DNA from 2 places in the Mesorhizobium sp. LjNodule214 genome. Region 1 is predicted to be linked to the other one. Evidence: predicted binding sites of a transcription regulator. Region 1 holds the regulator's gene; the other holds the start of a gene.
What was found. Region 1 encodes HrcA, which represses chaperone genes, less so after heat shock. Its sites were predicted from a motif close to GTTAGCACTCNCNNNNNGNGAGTGCTAAC; they were not measured.
Positions count from the first base shown of each region.

Region 2: groES (co-chaperone GroES) is a predicted target of HrcA. The motif match lies at 6,633-6,661, and genes of this name have one in related genera.

Region 1 is NZ_CAXUPE020000001.1:769,502-779,673, forward strand. It holds gene hemW (radical SAM family heme chaperone HemW) at 1-1,176, opposite strand, end outside; gene rdgB (RdgB/HAM1 family non-canonical purine NTP pyrophosphatase) at 1,173-1,820, opposite strand; gene ACSQ3Z_RS03725 (VOC family protein) at 1,820-2,230, opposite strand; gene rph (ribonuclease PH) at 2,238-2,954, opposite strand; gene hrcA (heat-inducible transcriptional repressor HrcA) at 3,090-4,172, shown strand; gene ACSQ3Z_RS03740 (hypothetical protein) at 4,345-4,542, shown strand; gene ACSQ3Z_RS03745 (PQQ-dependent sugar dehydrogenase) at 4,639-5,994, shown strand; gene ACSQ3Z_RS03750 (LysE family translocator) at 6,081-6,698, shown strand; gene cysK (cysteine synthase A) at 6,890-7,870, shown strand; gene ACSQ3Z_RS03760 (LuxR family transcriptional regulator) at 7,988-9,010, opposite strand; gene ACSQ3Z_RS03765 (hypothetical protein) at 9,021-9,209, opposite strand; gene ACSQ3Z_RS03770 (glutathione S-transferase family protein) at 9,567-10,172, shown strand, end outside.
Region 2 is NZ_CAXUPE020000004.1:298,143-308,314, forward strand. It holds gene ACSQ3Z_RS33015 (efflux RND transporter periplasmic adaptor subunit) at 1-448, opposite strand, end outside; partial or broken gene ACSQ3Z_RS33020 (transposase) at 1,029-1,434, opposite strand; gene ACSQ3Z_RS33025 (hypothetical protein) at 1,639-2,037, shown strand; partial or broken gene ACSQ3Z_RS33030 (GAF domain-containing protein) at 2,379-2,594, shown strand; partial or broken gene ACSQ3Z_RS33035 (transposase) at 2,922-3,202, opposite strand; gene ACSQ3Z_RS33040 (c-type cytochrome) at 4,306-4,656, shown strand; gene ACSQ3Z_RS33045 (hypothetical protein) at 4,706-5,203, shown strand; gene ACSQ3Z_RS33050 (hypothetical protein) at 5,379-5,579, shown strand; gene ACSQ3Z_RS33055 (hypothetical protein) at 5,711-5,899, shown strand; gene ACSQ3Z_RS33060 (DNA -binding domain-containing protein) at 6,013-6,276, opposite strand; gene groES (co-chaperone GroES) at 6,713-7,009, shown strand; gene groL (chaperonin GroEL) at 7,071-8,726, shown strand; partial or broken gene ACSQ3Z_RS33075 (IS110 family transposase) at 8,834-9,827, opposite strand.

The DNA.
Region 1 (10,172 bases):
CCGCGCCAGATCCGCCACCACCGCGTCGAGCACGATCATGCCGGCCGGCGTGACGCGCAGCCGGGCATTGCCGATCGGCGCCACCAGCCCTTCGCCCTGCAGCACCGAGAGCCGCGTGCTCGAGAGGCCGCGCCCGGAGAACGCCTCGTAGCGGGAAAGGTCGATGCCTTCGGCCAGCCGCAGCCCCATCAGCAGGAACTCGTCGGCTTCTTCCGAGCGCGTCAGGATCTCGCCGCCGGTAACGCCATGGCCCTTGGCTTCGACCAGATTGGCCCAGGTCTCCGGCATCCGCTCGGCGATCGTCACCACGCGGTGGCCGTGTTCGACGAAGCGGCCATGCGCGCCGGGGCCGACGCCGACATATTCGCCATAGCGCCAGTAGGTCAGATTGTGCCGGCTCTCGGCACCCGGCCTGGCGTGGTTGGATATCTCGTAGGCCGGCAAGCCATGCGCCGATGTCACCTCCTGCGTCAGCGCGTAGAGGTCGGCGGCGTGGTCGTTGTCCGGAATGGTGAATTTCTTGGCCGCATGCAGCGCATGGAACGGCGTGCCTTCCTCGATGGTCAGCTGGTAGAGCGACAGATGGTCGGCGGCATGGCCGATCGCCTGTTCGAGCTCCGCCTGCCAGGCCTCCGGCGTCTGGCCCGGCCGCGCATAGATCAGGTCGAACGAGAGGCGGGGGAATATTTCCCGCGCGAGCCCGATGGCGTGCAGCGCCTCGTCGACGTTGTGCAGCCGGCCGAGGAAGCGCAGATCCTTGTCGTTCAGCGCCTGCACGCCGAGCGACACACGGTTGACGCCGGCCGCACGATAGCCGCGAAAGCGCTCGGCCTCGACCGATGAAGGATTGGCCTCCAGCGTCACCTCGATGCCCTCAGGCACCGTCCAGTTCTTCGCCACCGCGTTGAGCACCGTCGCCACGGTTTCCGGCTTCATCAGCGAAGGCGTGCCGCCGCCGAGGAAGATGCTGGTCACCTCGCGCGGCCCGGTGCGGGCGCGCATCGTCGCCAGCTCTGTCTCGAAGGCGCGCGCAAAACGCTCCTGGTCGACGGGCTGGTGGCGAACATGGCTGTTGAAGTCGCAATAGGGGCACTTGGCCGCGCAGAACGGCCAATGGATGTAGACGCCGAAGCCGGGGCCGCGGTCGAGCTGCATGGTCGTGCCGTGCCCAATCATGCCGAACCGAGCCGGGCGCGCGCGAATTTCTGGAAGGCGCGGGCGCGGTGCGACAGGGCCGTCGGCTGGCCGGGCTTCCAGCCATGCTTCTCCTCGGCGCTCATTTCGCCGAAAGTCTTTTCGAAACCGTCCGGCAGAAACACCGGGTCATAGCCGAAACCGAGCGTGCCGCGTGGCGGCCACACCATTGTGCCTTCGGCCTCGCCGCGGAAATACTCGGCATCGCCATCCGGAAAGGCCAGGCAGATGACAGCGACGAAGCGGCCTTTGCGCTGCGCCGGATCGACCGCGCCGACTTCCTGCAGCGCGACTTCCGTGCGCTGCATGGCCATGCCGAAATCGCGCGAACCGTCCGGCGTCTCTGCCCAATTGGCGGTGTAGACGCCGGGCGCGCCGTCGAGCGCGTCGACGCAGAGGCCGGAATCGTCAGACAGCGCCGGCAGGCCGGTCGCCTTGGCGGCGGCAAAGGCCTTGATGTAGGCGTTCTCCTCGAAGGTTGTGCCGGTCTCGTCCGGTTCCGGCAGGCCGTACTCCTTGGCGGATTTCGCCTCGAAGCCGAACGGCGCCATCAGGTCGGAGAATTCGCGCAGCTTGCCTTCATTGTGGCTGGCGACGACGATCTTTTGTCCGTTGAGCGAATGCATCAGAGGCCCCAGATCCTTGGTTCGGCGAATTCGATCGAATTGCCGGAGGGGTCGCGTATATAGATCGAACGCCCGCCTTGCGGCCACTCGAACTCGCTTTCGATGGCGATCTTCTTCGCCGCGAGATGTTGCCGCCAGCCGGCGATCTCGTCGGCGCTCGCGGCAAAGCAGAGGTGGCCATCGCCGACCGTGCCATGCGGCGGCACCTTCAGCCTGGCATCGGGCGCCGGCGGTACCTTGGTGGCCTCGGCGTTGAAGAGCAGCAGCACTCCGGAACCGCAGCGGAAGAACACATGCCTGCCCTCGACCTTGCCGAGCACCTCGAGCCCGAGCACGTCGCGATAGAAGGCTTCCGTGGCAGCCAAATCGGTGACGTAGAGGGCCGATTCGAGGATGGCGGAAGGTCTCATGGAAAGCCTATGCGACAGCCATCTGCTGCAGGCTGACCAGGCGTTGGATGCCCTTCTTGGCCAGGCCCATCAGCGCGGCGAACTGGTCTTCCGAGAAGGGCTCGCCCTCGGCCGTGCCCTGGATCTCGACGATGCCGCCCTTGCCGGTCATGACGAAATTGGCGTCGGTCCCGGCCGATGAATCTTCGAGATAGTCGAGATCGATGACCGGCTGGCCGTCATGGATGCCGCAGGAAATCGCCGCGACATGGTCCTTCAGCACCTTGGCGACGCTGGCCATCTGCCGCGCTTCCATCCAGCGCAGGCAATCGTATAGCGCCACCCAGCCGCCGGTGATCGACGCCGTGCGGGTGCCGCCATCGGCCTGGATGACATCGCAGTCGACGGTGATCTGCTGCTCGCCCAGCGCCTGCAAATCGACCACGGCGCGCAACGAGCGGCCGATCAGCCGCTGGATCTCCAGCGTGCGGCCGCCCTGCTTGCCGGCGGAGGCCTCGCGGCGCATGCGCTCGCCGGTCGAGCGCGGCAGCATGCCATATTCGGCCGTCACCCAGCCCTTGCCGGAATTGCGCATCCAGGCCGGCACCTTTTCCTCCAGGCTCGCCGTGCACAGGACATGCGTGTCGCCGAACTTCACCAGGCACGAGCCCTCGGCGTGTTTGGAGACGCCGCGCTCGAAGGAGATGGCGCGCATTTCGTCGGCTTGGCGTTTGGAGGGGCGCATTCAGGCCTCTTTCTTCTGGTTTTCCGGGGTCGTGGGCGGCTTGTAGACGCATGCGGCCCATGGCGCAAAGGAAAATGGACCGGGTTGCGCGGGCACGGCCTAAGTCTATATTTGAACCGGAGGTTTTTGGCCCGAATGACCAAGGCAGTCGATCCCGCGTCGCAGTCGCCGGTGCTCCAGTCACTGGACATGCGTTCGCGCGACATTTTCCGGCGCATCGTCGATTCCTATCTCAGGGATGGCGAGCCGGTCGGTTCGCGCAGCCTGTCGCGCATACTGCCCTCGTCGCTGTCGCCGGCGACCATCCGCAATGTGATGAGCGACCTCGAGCATCTCGGCCTGATCTATGCGCCGCATATCTCGGCCGGACGTTTGCCGACGCAGACCGGCCTGCGCTTCTTCGTCGACGCCTTCATGGAGCTTGGCGACCTTTCCGACGAGGAGCGCCGCATCATCGAGGCGCAGGTGCGGGCCTCCGGCTCGGGCGCGACGCTGGAGCATATGCTGACCGAGGCCAGCCAGATGCTGTCGGGCATGTCGCGCGGCGCCGGCCTGGTGCTCGCCGCCAAGAACGAAGTGGCGCTCAAGCATATCGAGTTCATCCAGCTCGAGCCGACCAAGGCGCTGGCCGTGCTGGTGTCGCAGAACGGCGATGTCGAGAACCGCGTCGTCGACCTGCCCGCCGGCACCACCGTCTCGCAATTGCACGAGGCCTCGAACTTCCTCAACGCCCATATCCGTGGCCGGACGCTGGCCGAGGCGCGCATCGAGATCGCCCGTATCAAGGAAGAGACCAGGGCCGCCCTCGACACGCTGTCGCAGGACCTGGTCGAGAAGGGCCTGGCGGTCTGGGCAGGCGCCGACAGCGGCCTGCCGGCGCGCCTCATCGTGCGCGGCCGCGCCAATCTGCTGGAAAACGTCACCGCCCAGGCCGATATCGAGTTGCTGCGCCATCTGTTCGAGGACCTGGAGACGCAGGACGGGCTGGTCCAGCTGCTCGACCTTGCCGAGGAAGGGCCTGGCGTGCGCATCTTCATCGGCTCGGAAAACAAGCTCTTTTCGCTGTCCGGCTCGTCGCTGGTCGTCGCGCCCTATCGCGACAAGGACGCCCGCGTCGTCGGCGCGCTCGGCGTCATCGGCCCGACGCGCCTGAACTACGCCCGCATAGTGCCGATGGTCGACTATACGGCGCAGCTCATTTCGCGCATGCTGCGCTAGGTGTATCGATATTCGGGTGAGACCGGCCTGCAAATGGCGGGTTCCTGCGCTTCCGGTGCTCACGTACCCAAAAGTACGCTCCGCTCCGGTTCTCGGAAACCACCATTTTCGGCGCGGCCTGACCCGAATCTCAACACACCTTGGAACGAACAGGCTGCCGAGGAGAAAAAGAATGGCGCTGGAATCATTGAAGGCCCAGATCAGCCTGCTGCTCGAGGAAATGATCAACCAGCCCGAGGACCAGCATGAGGTGCAGGAACAGCTGCGCGAAAAGCTGAGGGAGCTGCGCGCCATGGGCCTGCCGCTGCCGGCCGATCTCGTTGAACTGGAAAAGCGTCTCGACGACGATTTCTACGCTGCCGGGACCTGAACCGGCGATCCTTCAAATCCCCGTGTGCCGAGGCCCTGCTCGGAACAAGCTGGCGGGTCTGCCCGTTTCGCTGGTCAAGGTGAACCGGAGAATGCCATGATCCGACGTGTCGGTCTGGCGGCATTTGTCGCCACTCTGTTTGTCGTCCCCAGCAGCTTCGCGCAACAGGCGGAACAGCCGTTGTTGGAAGGCAAAGCCGCCTTCGGCGACTGGAAGGCCGACAGGCCGGGCGTGCGCCGACTGATCAGGCCTGATGATATGCAGGCCCCTTACCTCACCGAATCCGCGTCCAAAGGCGCCGGTCTGGCCGATCGTCCCGAAGGCGCCAAGCCAATTCTGCCGCCGGGCTTTTCGGTAGAGTTGATTGCCTCCGGCATCGACAATCCGCGTGTCGTGCGCATGGCGCCGAACGGCGACCTCTTCGTCGCCGACAGCAAGGCCAACCAGATACGCGTCTACCGTCTCACCGAGGGCAGCGCCAAGCCTGCCGAGGAAACCACCTTCGCCAAGGGCCTCAACCGGCCCTATGGCATTGCCTTCTACCCGCCGGGCGACAAGCCGCAATGGGTCTATGTCGCCAACAGCAATGGCGTCGTGCGCTTTGCCTATCGTGACGGCGACCTGCAGGCGTCCGGCGAGCCGGAAACCATCGTCGCCGACATCCCCTCCAGCCACCACTGGACCCGCGACATCGTCTTCTCGCCCGACGGCAAGACGCTCTATCTGTCGGTCGGCTCAGGCTCCAATGCTGCCGAGGATATCGGCAGGGAACCGGAGGGCGGGCTCGAGCAATGGGCGAAATCGCAGCCGCTGGGCGCGGCGTGGAGCTCCGAGCAAGGCCGCGCCGACGTTCTCGCCTTCGATCCAGACGGCAAGAACCGGCGCAGCTTCGCCACCGGGCTGCGCAACTGCTCCGGCATGACCGTGCAGCCGGCCACCGGCGCGCTCTGGTGCGTCGTCAACGAGCGCGACGAACTCGGCGACAATGTCCCGTTCGAGTATGCGACGACGGTCAAGGATGGCGGCTTCTATGGCTGGCCCTGGTATTACATCGGCAACAACGAGGATCCGCGCCACCAGGGCGAGCGTCCTGACCTCGCCGGCAAGGTGACCGTGCCCGACGTGCTGATGCAGGCGCATTCGGCGCCGCTCAACATCGCCTTCTACGCCGGCAAGAGCTTTCCGGCCGAGTATCAGAGGGATGCCTTCGTCGCCCTGCACGGCTCCTGGAACCGCGACATCAGGACGGGCTACAAGGTGGTGCGGCTGAAATTCAAGGACGGCAAGCCGACCGGCGAGTATGAGGACTTCATGACCGGCTTCGTCATCGCCGACGACGCGGTCTGGGGTCGGCCGGTTGGCGTTGCGGTGGCTAAAGACGGTTCGCTGATCGTCACCGAAGACGGCAACGGCACCATCTGGCGCGTCACCTACGGCGAAGGCCCGACCTGAGGCGCTCGCCCTCTGGTGCAATCGAATCCGGTTCACAGCCTGGGCGCTTTCGTGCGAAAAGGCGCCTTCATTCAAAAGGCTGGACCATGACCCTCACCGGTTTCATCGCCTACAGCGCCGCCCTCGGCATCGCCGCCGCCATTCCCGGCCCCGGCGTCACGGCGCTTGTCGCGCGCGCCCTCGGTTCCGGCTTCCGGTCATCGCTGGCCATGTCGTTCGGCCTGATGCTCGGCGACCTCACCTATCTCACCGCCGTGGTGCTCGGCCTTGCCTTCGTCGCCCAGACCTTCGGCATGGTCTTCGTGACGATCAAATGGCTGGGCGTTGCCTATCTCGCCTTCCTTGGCTGGCGCTTCTGGACCAGCGGCATCACGCCCGAGACCGTCGAGGCGAAGAAGGGCAAGGGCGGAATGCTGGCGAGCTTCCTCGCCGGCCTCACCGTCACGCTCGGCAACCCGAAGACGATGATCTTCTATCTCGCCATCACGCCGACCATCGTCGACCTGAAGACCATCACGCTGGTCGATTACGGCATCCTCGTCGCGCTCACCGTCGTCGTGCTCCTGGTGGTGCTGGTGCCCTATCTGGCGCTCGCCGCCAAGGCGCGCTGGTTCCTCAAGTCGCCAAGGGCGTTGAAGGCGCTGAACCGCACCGCCGCCGGCTTCATGGTCGGGGCCGCGGCGGCGATTGCCGCCCGCCAGTAGACTGGTTTCGGCCAATCCATTCCGCAAATCAGGCTATCCGGAAAATGCGTTTCCGGGACGAGAGCGTTTTCAGCAAGCACCCCACTCGGATATTTTCGAGCCGCAGCCTATCTTGCGCGACCGAAAGCCCTATTCTGTCCGCCTATGTTAGTCCGACCATGTCAATTGCCTGACTTCTGGGAGCGAAACCAATGAACAAGCCCGTCTCTTCCACGCGCGTGCCCGGCCGCGGCCGCGTCTACAATTCGATCACCGAGACGATTGGCGACACGCCGCTGGTGCGGCTCGACAAATTCGCCAAGGAGAAGGGCGTTGTCGCCAATCTCCTGGCCAAGCTCGAATTCTTCAACCCGATCGCTTCGGTCAAGGACCGCATCGGCGTCGCCATGATCGAGGCGCTTGAGGCGTCGGGCCGGATCGCGCCGGGCAGGACGACGCTGATCGAACCGACCTCCGGCAACACCGGCATCGCGCTCGCCTTCGCCGCCGCCGCCAAGGGCTACAAGCTGATCCTGACCATGCCGGAGACCATGTCGGTGGAGCGCAGGAAAATGCTGGCGCTGCTCGGCGCCGAACTGGTGCTGACCGAAGGCCCCAAAGGCATGAAGGGCGCCATCGCCAAGGCCGACGAACTGGCCGCCACGCTGCCCGACGCCGTCATTCCACAGCAGTTCGAGAACCCGGCCAATCCGGAGATCCACCGCCGCACCACGGCCGAGGAGATCTGGAACGACACCCAGGGCGAGGTCGACATCTTCGTCGCCGGCATCGGCACCGGCGGCACCATCACCGGCGTCGGCCAGGTGCTGAAGCAGCGCAAGCCTTCGGTGCATGTCGTCGCCGTCGAGCCGGAAGCCTCGCCGGTTCTGTCCGGCGGCCAGCCCGGCCCGCACAAGATCCAGGGCATCGGCGCCGGCTTCGCGCCAAAGATCCTCGACACTTCGATCTATGACGAGATCGTCAAGGTCTCGAACGAGGATTCGGTCGCCAATGCTCGCCTCGTCGCCCGTCTCGAAGGCGTGCCGGTCGGCATCTCCTCGGGCGCGGCCCTTCAGGCGGCGATCGTCGTCGGCTCGCGGCCGGAGAACAAGGGCAAGAATCTGGTGGTGGTCATCCCCTCCTTCGCCGAGCGCTATCTGTCGACCATTTTGTTCGACGGGCTGGGCGCTTAGGCTTCTCGACGCAAGAGCGCGACGCCGAAGCCATCAATCTCCCCCTTGCGGGGAGATGTCCGGCAGAACAGAGGGGCGCACTGTCCCGCCAGCATCAAGCGATTCGCTCGCCAGGCCTTATCTGTTTGGCGCGTCAGTACTGAGCAACGAACGCACCAATGCAGCCTGGCTGCGCGCGCCGGTCTTGTCGAAAATGCGCTGTAGCTGGGTTCGCAGAGTGTTGACGCTAACCGCCAGGAGATCGGCGGCGGCCGCAAGATCATGGCCCTCGACGATCAGACGGGCAAGCCTGACCTGCGCCGGGGAGAGTCCGTAGACTTCCTGCGCCGCTGTGATCCGGCGCGCAACCGTCGCGGCATCGTCGAATGAAACGAACACCTTGCCGTCCTCAAGCAGAACCCAGCAATGGAGCCGTACCCCCGCTGTGTCTTCGCCGAGCGCCACCACCCAGGCCTGTTTCGGTGCGACGTTTAGTGGCCTCTGGCTCTGCAGCTCGCAGAATGCCAAGCGCACCGCGTCGCGAAGTGCTGCGTCGCGCTCGCGTCGCCGGGCACGCAGGCTGCCGGCAGCGGCGACCAGTCCCGGATGGCCGTGCATCCGCTCCTGCGCCAGCCGGTTCGTCCAGAGTATGCGCGCATCCATGTCGACCTCGATCATTGGGCTGTTGGCCTCATCGGCGCTGCTCTCCATCATCACCATGCAGCCGATCTTCCAGGCGCCCTCGATCCGGTGGAGGATCCGGAGCTGGCGCTTGCGATCCTCGCCCGTGTCACTGCCGATCTGATCGAAGGTCATCCACGCCACGTTGCCGTCCACGACGACGTTGACTTTTTCCCAACGGACGCGCCCCTCGAAGGCTTGCTTCTCTGGGAATCGCTCCACGATCTTCTTGATCCGCGAGGCGATCACGTTCCAGCCTTCGTCCACCCGAACGCCGAGCGAGGCGAAAGATTCCATCCGCCGGGTCGGCGGCGACTGCACCCAGTGGCTCGCCAGTGCCTCGAAGTCGCGCTGCAGCCAGGCCTCGGTCTCGGCACGGATCACCGCCAGGATCGCGGCTTTGTCAGCCTCGCTTTCGTCCATCGTGCGCGCTCCGGTAACGTCCGGTCGCAGCATAACACGGCCGATATCTCGCAGCATGCCACCAGCCTCAGGTCGGAGTCATGCCCACGAGGATCAGGATTGCGCAGGTTGTCGCGACGATCGACCCAAGCAGGCCCGGGTTCAAGCGCGGCAGAGCGACCTGGTCCCGGTAGTAGCGGTCTTCGGCCTTGGCGGCCATCGGCACCGGATGGCCCTTCGAACGAATGTTCGTGGCGACAAGACTGTAGATATCCATGGCTTCCTCCTGTGCTGGCGCTTTCATCACAGGCATCGTGGCATGGTGGGGCACTCTCAGCTGTCATGCGCGCGAGCGACAGCGGACCAGTTTCTACCGGGATGGAGACACGAGCGCTCACCTTCACCGGGTGGGCATGCCCAGCGAGCGGCTTGCCCCACACGGTCCACAAGGCTCTCCAACGCGAGGTCCTGATGCGGTAGTTCAGCAAACCGCTGGAACTCGGGCTGGACGATTCGCGAGGAATTTTCTGGACTGCCGAAAAAACCTCTGTGACAGCCGCCGCTCGCTTGAGCGGGATGCGGCTTGCGTATCCAATAGCCGTCGCCTGCTTTGCGCAGACCGGCGGAGGATTCTATGTACAAGCTCTACACACGCCCCGGCAGCGGCGGCTTTGTCGTCGAGGCAGCGCTGGCTCTAGCCGGCGCTCCGTTCGACCAGATCGACGTGCCGAAGAAGGACCCGCCCGATCCGGCCTTTCTCGACATCAGCCCTCTGAACCAGGTTCCGGTGCTGACCTTGCCGGATGGCAGCTCGATCACCGAATCGGCGGCGATCTGCATCCTGCTCGCCGAACGCCACCCGGAGGCGGGCCTAGCACCGGCAGCCGGTTCGCCTGCCCGCGCCGACTTTCTGCGCAGGATGGCGTTCATGTCGTCGGCCCTCTATCCGGCGATCCTGCGGTTCTACTACGCCCATCGCTACACCGCCGACGCCGAGGGGGTGAAAGCAGTGAAGCAGGCAGCGGTCGCCGAGATGGATCGCGGCTTTGCTATCCTCGACAAGGCCCTCGCCGGCCGTGACTGGCTGGTTGGCGAGCGGCTGTCGGTGGCCGATATCTATCTCATCATGCTGGTGGCCTGGCATCCCGATGTCGAGAAGGCTCACGTCGCCTGGCCTGATATGGAGCGGCTGTGGGCCAGATTGCGCGATCATGAGCTGATGCAGAAGCTTAACGTTGCA
Region 2 (10,172 bases), on a different contig from region 1:
TGAGTTGTGCCTGATCCTTGGCCAGCGTCGCTTCGGCCTGATGCAGAGGTCCAAGGAAGGGTTTCGGGTCCAGGCGGGCGAGCACATCGTGCGCATGCACCATCTGGCCTTCAGTGAAGACGATATCGTTGATCTGCCCATTGGCGCGAGGCTTGACTGTCACGCTGTTGAAGGGTTGCACGGTTCCGAGCCCTGTGACCCAGATCGGAACGTTCCCAAGTTGCGCCTGCGCTGCCTTGACCACAATGGGAGGCGCCGGTGCGACAGTTGCGAGCGCGACGGCGTCCGAAGGGCGAGCGCTGCTGTAGGCATAGATGGCAAAAGAGCTACCGCCCAAGAGGACGATCGCGAACATTAATCGCAGCCACCGCGACTTGCGGAACTTCTCAGCGGGAAGGGTCTGTTGCGCCAAAGGCTCGTGCGGTTTGTCTGGGGTCTGTTCGAGCATTCGGATCTCCTGGTGACAGTGCATAAACGGCACGCTCAAAGACCGTTCTGTTGCACTGCAGCATTACGTCGGAAATCCCTTTGCGCTATTAAAATCGGTGTTAAGAAACGTTGCGTAAGCAGCCATGAGTAATTCTCCGTGGAATATAGGAGCACGACCGAGGCCTTGCGCTTAGCAACCGAACCGTTGTGGAGCGTGATCAGCTTCAGCGGCAGTCCGGCCTTGAAGAAAACGCCCAAAACTGAGATCTGTGCCAGCGATCTGCGCCTGCTCGGGGAAGATCAGTCTGGCGACCTAGCCGAGCAGCGTAAAGTTGTCGACCAGCGTGGAACTCATGGCGACAATCAGGCCAGGCACATCCGGGTTTCCAGACCGGTATGAAGGGCCTGGGCGCCAGCACGGCCGGCGCATTGCTCATGATATTGGAGAGGACCGCGGAGAAGCCCGACAGGCGCCGTCGCGCGCCGGCGCAGACCCCTTCCTAGACTAGCGACAAGGTATTCGCCCTCGACTTAGAGGTCTCTCCCAAAAACGAGCCTGTCTACATTGCTGCGTTCATTCATCCTTACCCCGGCCTTTATCAACCAAAGACAGCTACGGCCGATTTGATAGTGATGCCACCATCGGGGCTTCGGCGCATCTGACGTCCCGTGGCGGCGCAAAAGACAGTCGGCAGTTGCAGCGCTGGCGGCACCCGTGACCAGAGCGTTCGCATGATTTCCCGGCCATGCCGAGTTTTCCGAATGGCGCTTCCAGACACGACGCGCTGAGACCAGCGGAAGCCGATTTCATGGAAATACAGGTCGGCATGTTGCGGGCTGATATGGTGAAAGACGCCGGCGATCGTCCGCCGCACGCGGGAATTGAAACCCTCCACCTAATTGACGTGGACCGTGTCGCGAAGATATTCGTGGCTGGAATGCTTCACGGGTCTCATGCTTGGCAAAACTCTCGCCTATGGCCATGAATGCCTTCGCCTCATCCGAGGCGGAATCCAAGTAGAGAAAATTTGAGTTCGTTTTCAATCGCCTCGGCATGGAGCAATAGGAGCGCGGACCAACAAAAATACCAACAAAATATTTCTGTGGATTGGTTCGGTTCCCGAATAATGCCCCATCCATCCATGACACTGCATCAAGGTCGCGGTGCCGTTTCCTCCTATGGCGGGACGAGGTCGGGGGGGCCGCCGTTTGGCTGTTTTCCACGGTCGCAAAACGGCCCGGCAAGGGGCGGTCTTCGTCGGCAGCCACCGCTTGCAGGGGCACGAGCTCCGCGAAATCGGCTTTCGCTCCTATTTCCGTGACAACGCGCCGAGTTTCGAGGTGCTCGATACGCTCGTGACCCTCGAGAAGCGGCAGATCACATACGAGACCACGCTGGATCTCATGCACGGCAACCTGAGCTCGTCGGCTTCTGTATGGTCGGCGGGGGCAGGGGGCCATCAGGAGCTCCGCGAGGTGCGCAAAGCTCAAGACGCTGTCGCGATTGTGAATGAAATCACGCCGGAGTCGCGGTCGGCCCTCGTAGATGGCATCGTCGCGATGGCGGTCGCCACGCCACTGCGCCCAGCTTTGCCAGGAGCTGATTAGGCTGATGGCCCGGGCCATCAGCACCGGCACCGCGGCGACGCCGGGGCAGACATTCTGCCGTTCGATATCATCTACCGGAGCTATATGAAACTGATGGAATTCTATCATGAGCGCAGAGTTTCCTTTCGCGAATGAAAGAAAGCTCGATTGACTCTCCCGCCCCATTCCCGTCTCGTGAATCAACGTGCGGTTGCGGCGTGCAGAAGCCAGTCGACGGTCGCGATTCATGTAAGGAAACCCCATGGCAAGGCATCGCACCGCTGTGCACTCGACCACGTTGCAGCGCCCCGACTTACGGCTAAGGCGTTTTTCGCGCTTGCCCGTGACCAGTCAAAATCCGCAACCAAGCGGTGAACCCGGCTTTCAACGCCGCCGACAAGGACGTGCTCAGGGCGTCCGACAGCATGAAAGTCTCGTTCATCGGCGTACCCGTTCGCGTCGATGCGAACGTCGTGGGCACGCCGACCATCGACCGCATCTTGGACAACAAATCAAGTTCCCTCCTCGATTACGACCTCCGCCTCCTCACCACAATCGCCAATCTGGTTGGGCAGACTGCTCCTTGGGCCGCCGCTACGGTCCCGTCCGTCGTCAGCGACCAGGCATCGCTGGCGCCTCCCAGCGCAGCCTCTTTAAAGGTACGAGTATGTCAAATCGCGAGCGTGTCATCACGGCCGTGAAGAGATGGCTCGGTGCAGACAAAGGCGGCGCCTCCTTGGACTGACGCCGCGCCAGATTGGATACACGCTGAGGAAATACGGCATCAGATCAAGCGTCCTTGAAAGGCTGACCGAGGCAAATATCAGGGACAAATCAAGCGTTGGTGGCTGGCGGAGCCCGATGACGAGTGGATGCTGACTGAGCGTCGGGCCAATCCGACCCGGGGCCATGCGGCGCGGTTCGAGGAAGCCCGGAAAGTAGGAACCCTTCCTGAGCTTCGGGATGCGCAGTTCGACCGTGCCGGCCCGCGTCTCCCAATCGCGCTCGCGGTAGCCGTTGCGTTGAGCGAGCCGCAACGGGGTCTTCTCGCCATAGCCGGCGCCGGTGGCCGCGCCCCCTCCAGCTCCATCAGCCGCTCGGCGGCAAAGCCGATCATCTCCCGCAGCAGATCGGCATCCGGGGTCTTCTCCACGAGCGTGCGCAGGTTCATCATGTCGTCGGTCATCGGTGGTCCTTCCGAAATGGGTTGGCGTCAACAACCAAACCCTACCGGAAAGCGCCGATGACCACCGACACGCCGCTCACCCGCTACAGCGCTACTAACGGCGCGCTCGCGAGCGGCTTCATAACCGCCGAGCTACACCACCTGATGGGACACGACCCGCCGGACTTATGAATGCAAAAGATGTCGACAGGTCGTTGATCAGACCACACGCCATGAGAATGCGTTGATCTCGTGGGGAGGAACTTCAAACGCCGGCTTCTAAGCCTCGGAGCTAGCGCTTTGGACCTGTTGGAGCGAACGAAAACGACCACACTGGTTCACCGAACCGCAATTTCCCACGTCCTCCGATGGCCATCCATTGTGCTTGTACTGTCTACCCGACCGATCTTTGTGACCCCGTCGAGGACCGCTGACAGACGATTTGCGATATGGGTCTGCGGGGCCTTGGCCGCGATTCCTCGGATGTGGATCCCATTCGCATTTTGTATGAAATCGCCGGCTTTTCCGGTTGGCACAAGCGTTGCAGAGCTTTTTGCGATAACATTTCGCCTAATGGGTAGGACGCATGAATTGCTGCAACAAGCTGCCTGACATCGGCCGCCGTCAATTTCTAAGGGGAGGAACGTTTGCCGATGCAGGAATGGCCATACCTGTGGCACTGCCTGCGCAGACTCAGACAAAGTCTGCACTGGGGCTGACACTCATCGAACACCCATCGAACAGGATGAAGCCGAACGAATCCTCGGCGTCAGTTACCAGGACGGAGCGGGCCGGACCGCGACATTGTCGGATTCTCGACCACGTGCCCGCACAAGGTTCCCATGGAACTACAACGCCCATGACCACTCAATAGTTGTCCCGGCCGCTACTCACATTTGAGAAAGGTAGCAGATCTGGAACCAGTCGACGGCCATTATTCCTCAATACGAGCTGCGTATCGACGCCGAGGGCGAAATCTACGCCGAGGGAGTCGACGAGCTTCTTTATGGCTGCCTGAGCAACGTACTTTAAGCGAGGATTGGATCATGGCTTATAAACATATCGACCGCCTGCCGTATCTTCAATCGGGGAATTCCCGCGTGAAATATCTATTCGTCGCCACAATGGTTTTGGCGTGCTTGCCTCCGGTCGCCCGGGCTCAGGATATCGAGGCCGGAAAGACAGTCTTCAAAAAGTGTGCCGCATGCCACAGCGCTGATACCGACGCGAATAAGGTCGGGCCAACCTTGAAAGGCGTTGTAGGCCGGACAGTTGGGACCGTTCCGGGCTATTCGTACTCGAAAGCCATGAAGGATGCGGGCGCAGCGGGCCTCGTATGGGATGAGCCGAACCTGATGGAGTATTTGGCCAATCCCAAGGCGAAAGTGCCGGCAAACAAAATGGGGTTCCCTGGCCTCAAGAATCCCGAGGACGTCAAAAACGTCATCGCCTATCTGAAGAGTGTGTCAGGTTAGAAACGTTTGGCCATTGCGTTTCGGGAACAACGCAAAGGAGGGAGCAATAGTGTTTCAAGTCGTGAAACCAGTTTTGAAAGCCGACTGTTCTGCCGGGCATAGTGGCGAAGTTATTCCGTTCGAGGCGGCGGTAGCCAAAGCCATCGCGCTCGCCAAACCTGTTCGACATAGGGAAACGGTCTCGCTCGTCGATGCATTGGGGAGGGTTTGCGCGGCCGATATATACTCGCCTGTTTCGCAGCCTACGTTCAATAATTCGGCCATGGACGGATTTGCCGTACGAACGGCGGATTTCGATGGGGAAGGCCCTTGGACTTTTCGTGTCGCTGAACGGGTGGTCGCCGGCGTTGTACGCGTTCTTGAGAACCTTGCCCCCCGAACTGCACTCCGGATATTCACGGGAGCACCTGTTCCGTGGACCTTCGACGCCGTGGTCATGCAAGAGCGCTGCGAGCGAATTGACGACACCGTTACGATTCACGAGCGGCCCGTCGGGGCCATCACATCCGTTTTGCTGGCGAGGACGTCAGCGCCCGCTCGGGACTGATAACGCGGGACAAGGGCCTATCCGCCAGGGATCTAACCTCGTTGGCAGCGGCGGGGATCGCCGACGTCCAACTGCTTCGAAAAATCCGGATAGGACTTCTGCTCTCGACCGGAACCGAATGGAAAGAGCCGGGTGAACCCCTTGGCACGGTCAGATTTACGATTCCAATCAGATAATGCTGAGCTCGTTGCTGGCGGCTTGTCCTTGGGCGGAAATCGTCGACTTCGGCATGGTCCCTGACTGCCTAGGGCTCCTCAATGACGTTGTCGCTCGCGCCCTCACGTCCTGTGATGCCCGGGTTACCAGAGGTGGGGTCTCGGCAGGCGAGAGGGCGGCCTCATGGATCGGGTCTCGGCGATCTGGGGCCATGCATTGAGGAAATCGACAGCGTCCGCGAGACTGGCAATCTCTTGCACGATGTGCACTGCACGTCGTACGAAAAGCGGCTGCCGAAAACCTCGGAGTTTATCGATCCTCCTGCGGTGGCTCACCAGGCGGCATATCTACATGGTCTCGACAAAAAACCATTGGAACATCGTCGGCTTTGACCCTCAAGAACACGGCTTCCTCTTCTCCGCCTTTGCTGCACCGGCCAAGTATGACGAGCGGCCGCCGCTGACCTGCATGGCCACGCACAGACGCATCGGCGCAGCGAATCTTCTGCCTGTACGAGGAGCGGAGTTTGACAATGAATAGGCGTCAGCCGAAGCCTGCAATCCCGCAGGGCCCGGGTGCCATGTCATTCTTGCGGCGAACGGCCGTGATCACGTCTGCCAAGCAGCGTGTGTGCGCCGCCCGTTCACCCTCATTTACGCGAACAACTCCTTATAATCGGTCGTCATCATCCAGTTCGCCCGATCGAGATGGCTTCGCGCGGCTTTCCGCGCGCGCACCGGCTCTTCCGCCGGATCGATGCCGAGGATGACATGCGCCATCTCCTCATAATTGGCATCGTCGGCGGAGGCGTCCAGGAACCTCAAGTAGGTCTTGAAGTGCTCCTTGTCGTAGGCGATCAGGCTGTCAGACCAGGGGACTTCATCTTGAAGACCTGGTTCAACGTCTGTGTATTTCATCACGGGGAATATCGTCCACAAGGCGACATTCCGATCATCGTCTGCAAGTGCCCGCTCCAAGCGAGAAACGCTCCTTTGGCGATGCAACTCCAGGCTAAGGGATGAATTGCAAAAAGCGCAAAGACTGTTTCGGCTGACCGTCGATTCCGCCGACTGCTCGGCCACTAACTTCACATAATTTCACATTTTTTAACACAGACGAAGTCGGCCCAGAACTTACGGCCGAAACGCTCGCTTAGGCAGTTGGATGCCCCGTAACGGGGGCAGGCTTCGCGCCGATTCCACATCTTTTGCCTTTCAGTCCGTCCCCCGCCCGTCTTGACTAAGTACCAACCTACAGCCTATCTCACCGACATCTTAGCACTCCCCAACAGCGAGTGCTAACCACCCTCCGGCAACGGAGAACCTTTCAACCTGCGCACCAGGGATAATAAAAATGGCAAAGTCGAAGTTCCGCCCGCTTCATGACCGCGTGGTCGTTCGCCGGGTCGAATCCGAATCCAAGACCGCCGGCGGGATCATCATCCCGGATACGGCAAAGGAAAAGCCGCAGGAGGGCGAGATCATCGCCGTCGGCTCGGGGGCCCGCGACGAAGCTGGCAAGCTCGTGCCCCTGGACGTCAAGGCTGGCGACCGTATCCTGTTCGGCAAGTGGTCGGGCACCGAAGTCAAGCTCAATGGCGAAGACCTTCTGATCATGAAGGAAGCCGACATCATGGGCATCATCGGCTAACACGCCGCTGCCTTCCGTACCATCCAATCTGAATTTCGGGCGAAATGCCCAGGAGTACAAAATGGCTGCCAAAGACGTAAAATTCTCCCGTGACGCCCGCGAGCGCATGCTGCGCGGTGTCAACATCCTTGCCGACGCGGTGAAGGTCACGCTCGGCCCCAAGGGCCGCAACGTCGTTATCGACAAGTCGTTCGGCGCCCCGCGCATCACCAAGGACGGCGTCACCGTCGCCAAGGAAATCGAGCTTGAAGACAAGTTCGAAAACATGGGCGCACAGATGGTCCGCGAAGTCGCTTCGAAGACCAACGACATCGCCGGCGACGGCACCACGACCGCGACCGTTCTGGCGCAGTCGATCGTCCAGGAAGGCCACAAGGCCGTTGCCGCCGGCATGAACCCGATGGACCTGAAGCGCGGCATCGATCTTGCCGTGACCGACGTCGTCGCGACGCTGATCAAGAACGCCAAAAAGATCAAGACCTCGGAAGAGGTTGCCCAGGTCGGCACGATCGCCGGCAATGGCGACGAGTCGGTCGGCAAGATGATCGCGGAAGCGATGCAGAAGGTCGGCAATGAAGGCGTCATCACGGTCGAGGAAGCCAAGACTGCCGAGACGGAACTCGAAGTCGTCGAAGGCATGCAGTTCGACCGCGGCTATCTCTCGCCCTACTTCGTCACCAACGCCGACAAGATGGTTGCCGATCTCGAGGACGTCTACATCCTGCTCCACGAGAAGAAGCTCTCCAACCTCCAGGCCATGCTGCCGGTTCTCGAAGCCGTCGTGCAGACCTCGAAGCCGCTGCTCATCATCTCGGAAGACGTCGAAGGCGAGGCTCTGGCCACGCTGGTCGTCAACAAGCTGCGTGGCGGCCTGAAGATCGCCGCCGTCAAGGCGCCGGGCTTCGGTGATCGCCGCAAGGCCATGCTGGAAGACATCGCCATCCTCACCGGTGGCCAGGTCATCTCCGAAGACCTCGGCATCAAGCTCGAGAACGTCGGCCTCAACATGCTTGGCCGCGCCAAGAAGGTGTCGATCTCCAAGGAGAACACCACCATCGTCGACGGCGCCGGCAAGAAGGAAGAGATCCAGGGCCGCGTTGCCCAGATCAAGCAGCAGATCGAAGAGACCACTTCGGACTACGACAAGGAGAAGCTGCAGGAACGTCTCGCGAAGCTCGCGGGCGGCGTTGCGGTGATCCGCGTCGGCGGTGCGACGGAAGTCGAAGTCAAGGAAAAGAAGGACCGCGTTGACGATGCGCTGAACGCGACACGCGCGGCCGTCGAAGAAGGCATCGTTCCCGGCGGCGGCGTTGCCCTGCTGCGCGCTTCGCTTAGCATCAACGCTGTCGGCGCCAACTCCGACCAGACCGCTGGCATCAGCATCGTGCGTCGTGCGCTGCAGGCTCCGGCCCGCCAGATCGCTGCCAACGCCGGTGCGGAAGCTTCGATCGTTGCCGGCAAGATCCTTGAGAACAAGGGCGCGACCTTCGGCTACAACGCCCAGACCGGCGAATATGGCGACATGATCGCCATGGGCATCGTCGACCCGGTCAAGGTCGTTCGCACGGCTCTGCAGGACGCGGCCTCGGTCGCCGGCCTGCTCGTCACCACCGAAGCCATGATCGCGGAGGCTCCGAAGAAGGAGTCGGCTGGCGGCGGCATGCCTGGCGGCATGGGCGGCGGCGGCATGGGCGGCATGGGCGGCATGGACTTCTAATCCAGCCGATCTGGCTTCACATACGCGAAAGGGCGGCAGCGATGCCGCCCTTTTCCTTGAAGTGGGATCCGGTCGGAAATGTTTGGCGCGTACGCTGGCCGTATGGCCCGGACCTGTGCCTTCCAGGCGATGTCGCGGACAGCTTTGGGTAACCCCTCGAGCCGGAGCCTCAGGGCCTCGCTGATCCTGGCGGGATAGCGGTAAGTCCAGGCCGCTTCGACCAGGGCGCGGCGGGCGCGTCGATTGCCGGCGAGTGTAAGACTCGACCGGCGGATCGTGTCGCCGGTCGAACGCTCCCCCGGAACCAAGCCGAGGAAGGCCATCAGTTGCGGTGGTGTCTCGAAGCGGCGCACATCCCCGATCTCGGCCGCGAAGATCACCGCGACCAGGAACGAGGCACCGCGCATCGCCTGATACGCCTCGACGACCCGCGCCATGGACCAGGTGGGCACGATGGCGCCCAACTGCTCGTGCAAGCGGCGTAACCGCTGAACCGCGTCCTCGATCGCGTCGATCTTCTCCTGGAACACGATCTGCTGCGCCGGATGCTCGAAGCTCTGGCGGGCAAGCCAGCGCCGGTGCGCCAATGTCCAATGACCGCCGCCCTCGTAGATCCGACCATGGCGCAGAAGGAAGGAGAGCAGCTGCTGGCGTTTGCGGCGCAGGTCGTCGGCTCCGGATTCCCGAGCACGGACCAGATCGCGGACAGCCTCGTGGACGACGTCCGGTACCCACACTCCGGTCAGTTCGCCTGCCCGATGCAGCCGCGCCAGAGTGACCGCGTCCCGTCGGTTCGTCTTGATGCGCTCGCCCGATCGCCGATCGCTTCGGAATCAGGGCTGGCGCAACCACCATGCAGTCGTGACCAAGGTCGCGGGCCTGACGGCACAATCCGTAACTCGTCGGCCCGGCCTCGAAGCAGACGTGCAGTCGATCGTACCTTTTTCCTAGCTTCTTGATCGTCCGCTCTATCGTCGCAGGATTATTCTCGACCTCGCCGAGAAACCGGACTTCGCCCGTACGGCCGCCTTCGGCGATCGCCAGAGCATGCTTCTTTTTGGCTACATCAAACGCGACAAATGCTTCGCTATACTCTCCCATGGCTCGTCCTCCGTGCGTGAGGATCGGCTCGGCCTATCCGAGCAACCCTCGTCTCTTAATCGCACGAAAGGGCGGGCCACCGATCTCAGGCCTCGGAACATAACGTCTAGTATGTGATTTTCTGAACCGTGTGGGTGGCCTGCGGTTCGCTAGGCCGATCAATCTTGGAAGGCTCCTTGAGGAGTCCACCATCGAATGCCGTTTCTGCTGGCGCGGGAACAGAAGCCGTCTTGTCGAGCGCGACCACCGAAGGCGTTTCGGGCGCGCCCGCCAGCCCTTACATGATTTTACCAAGAAATCCGATCGTCCCGAAAACGAGCAAGCCATGACGCCATAGAACAGGTA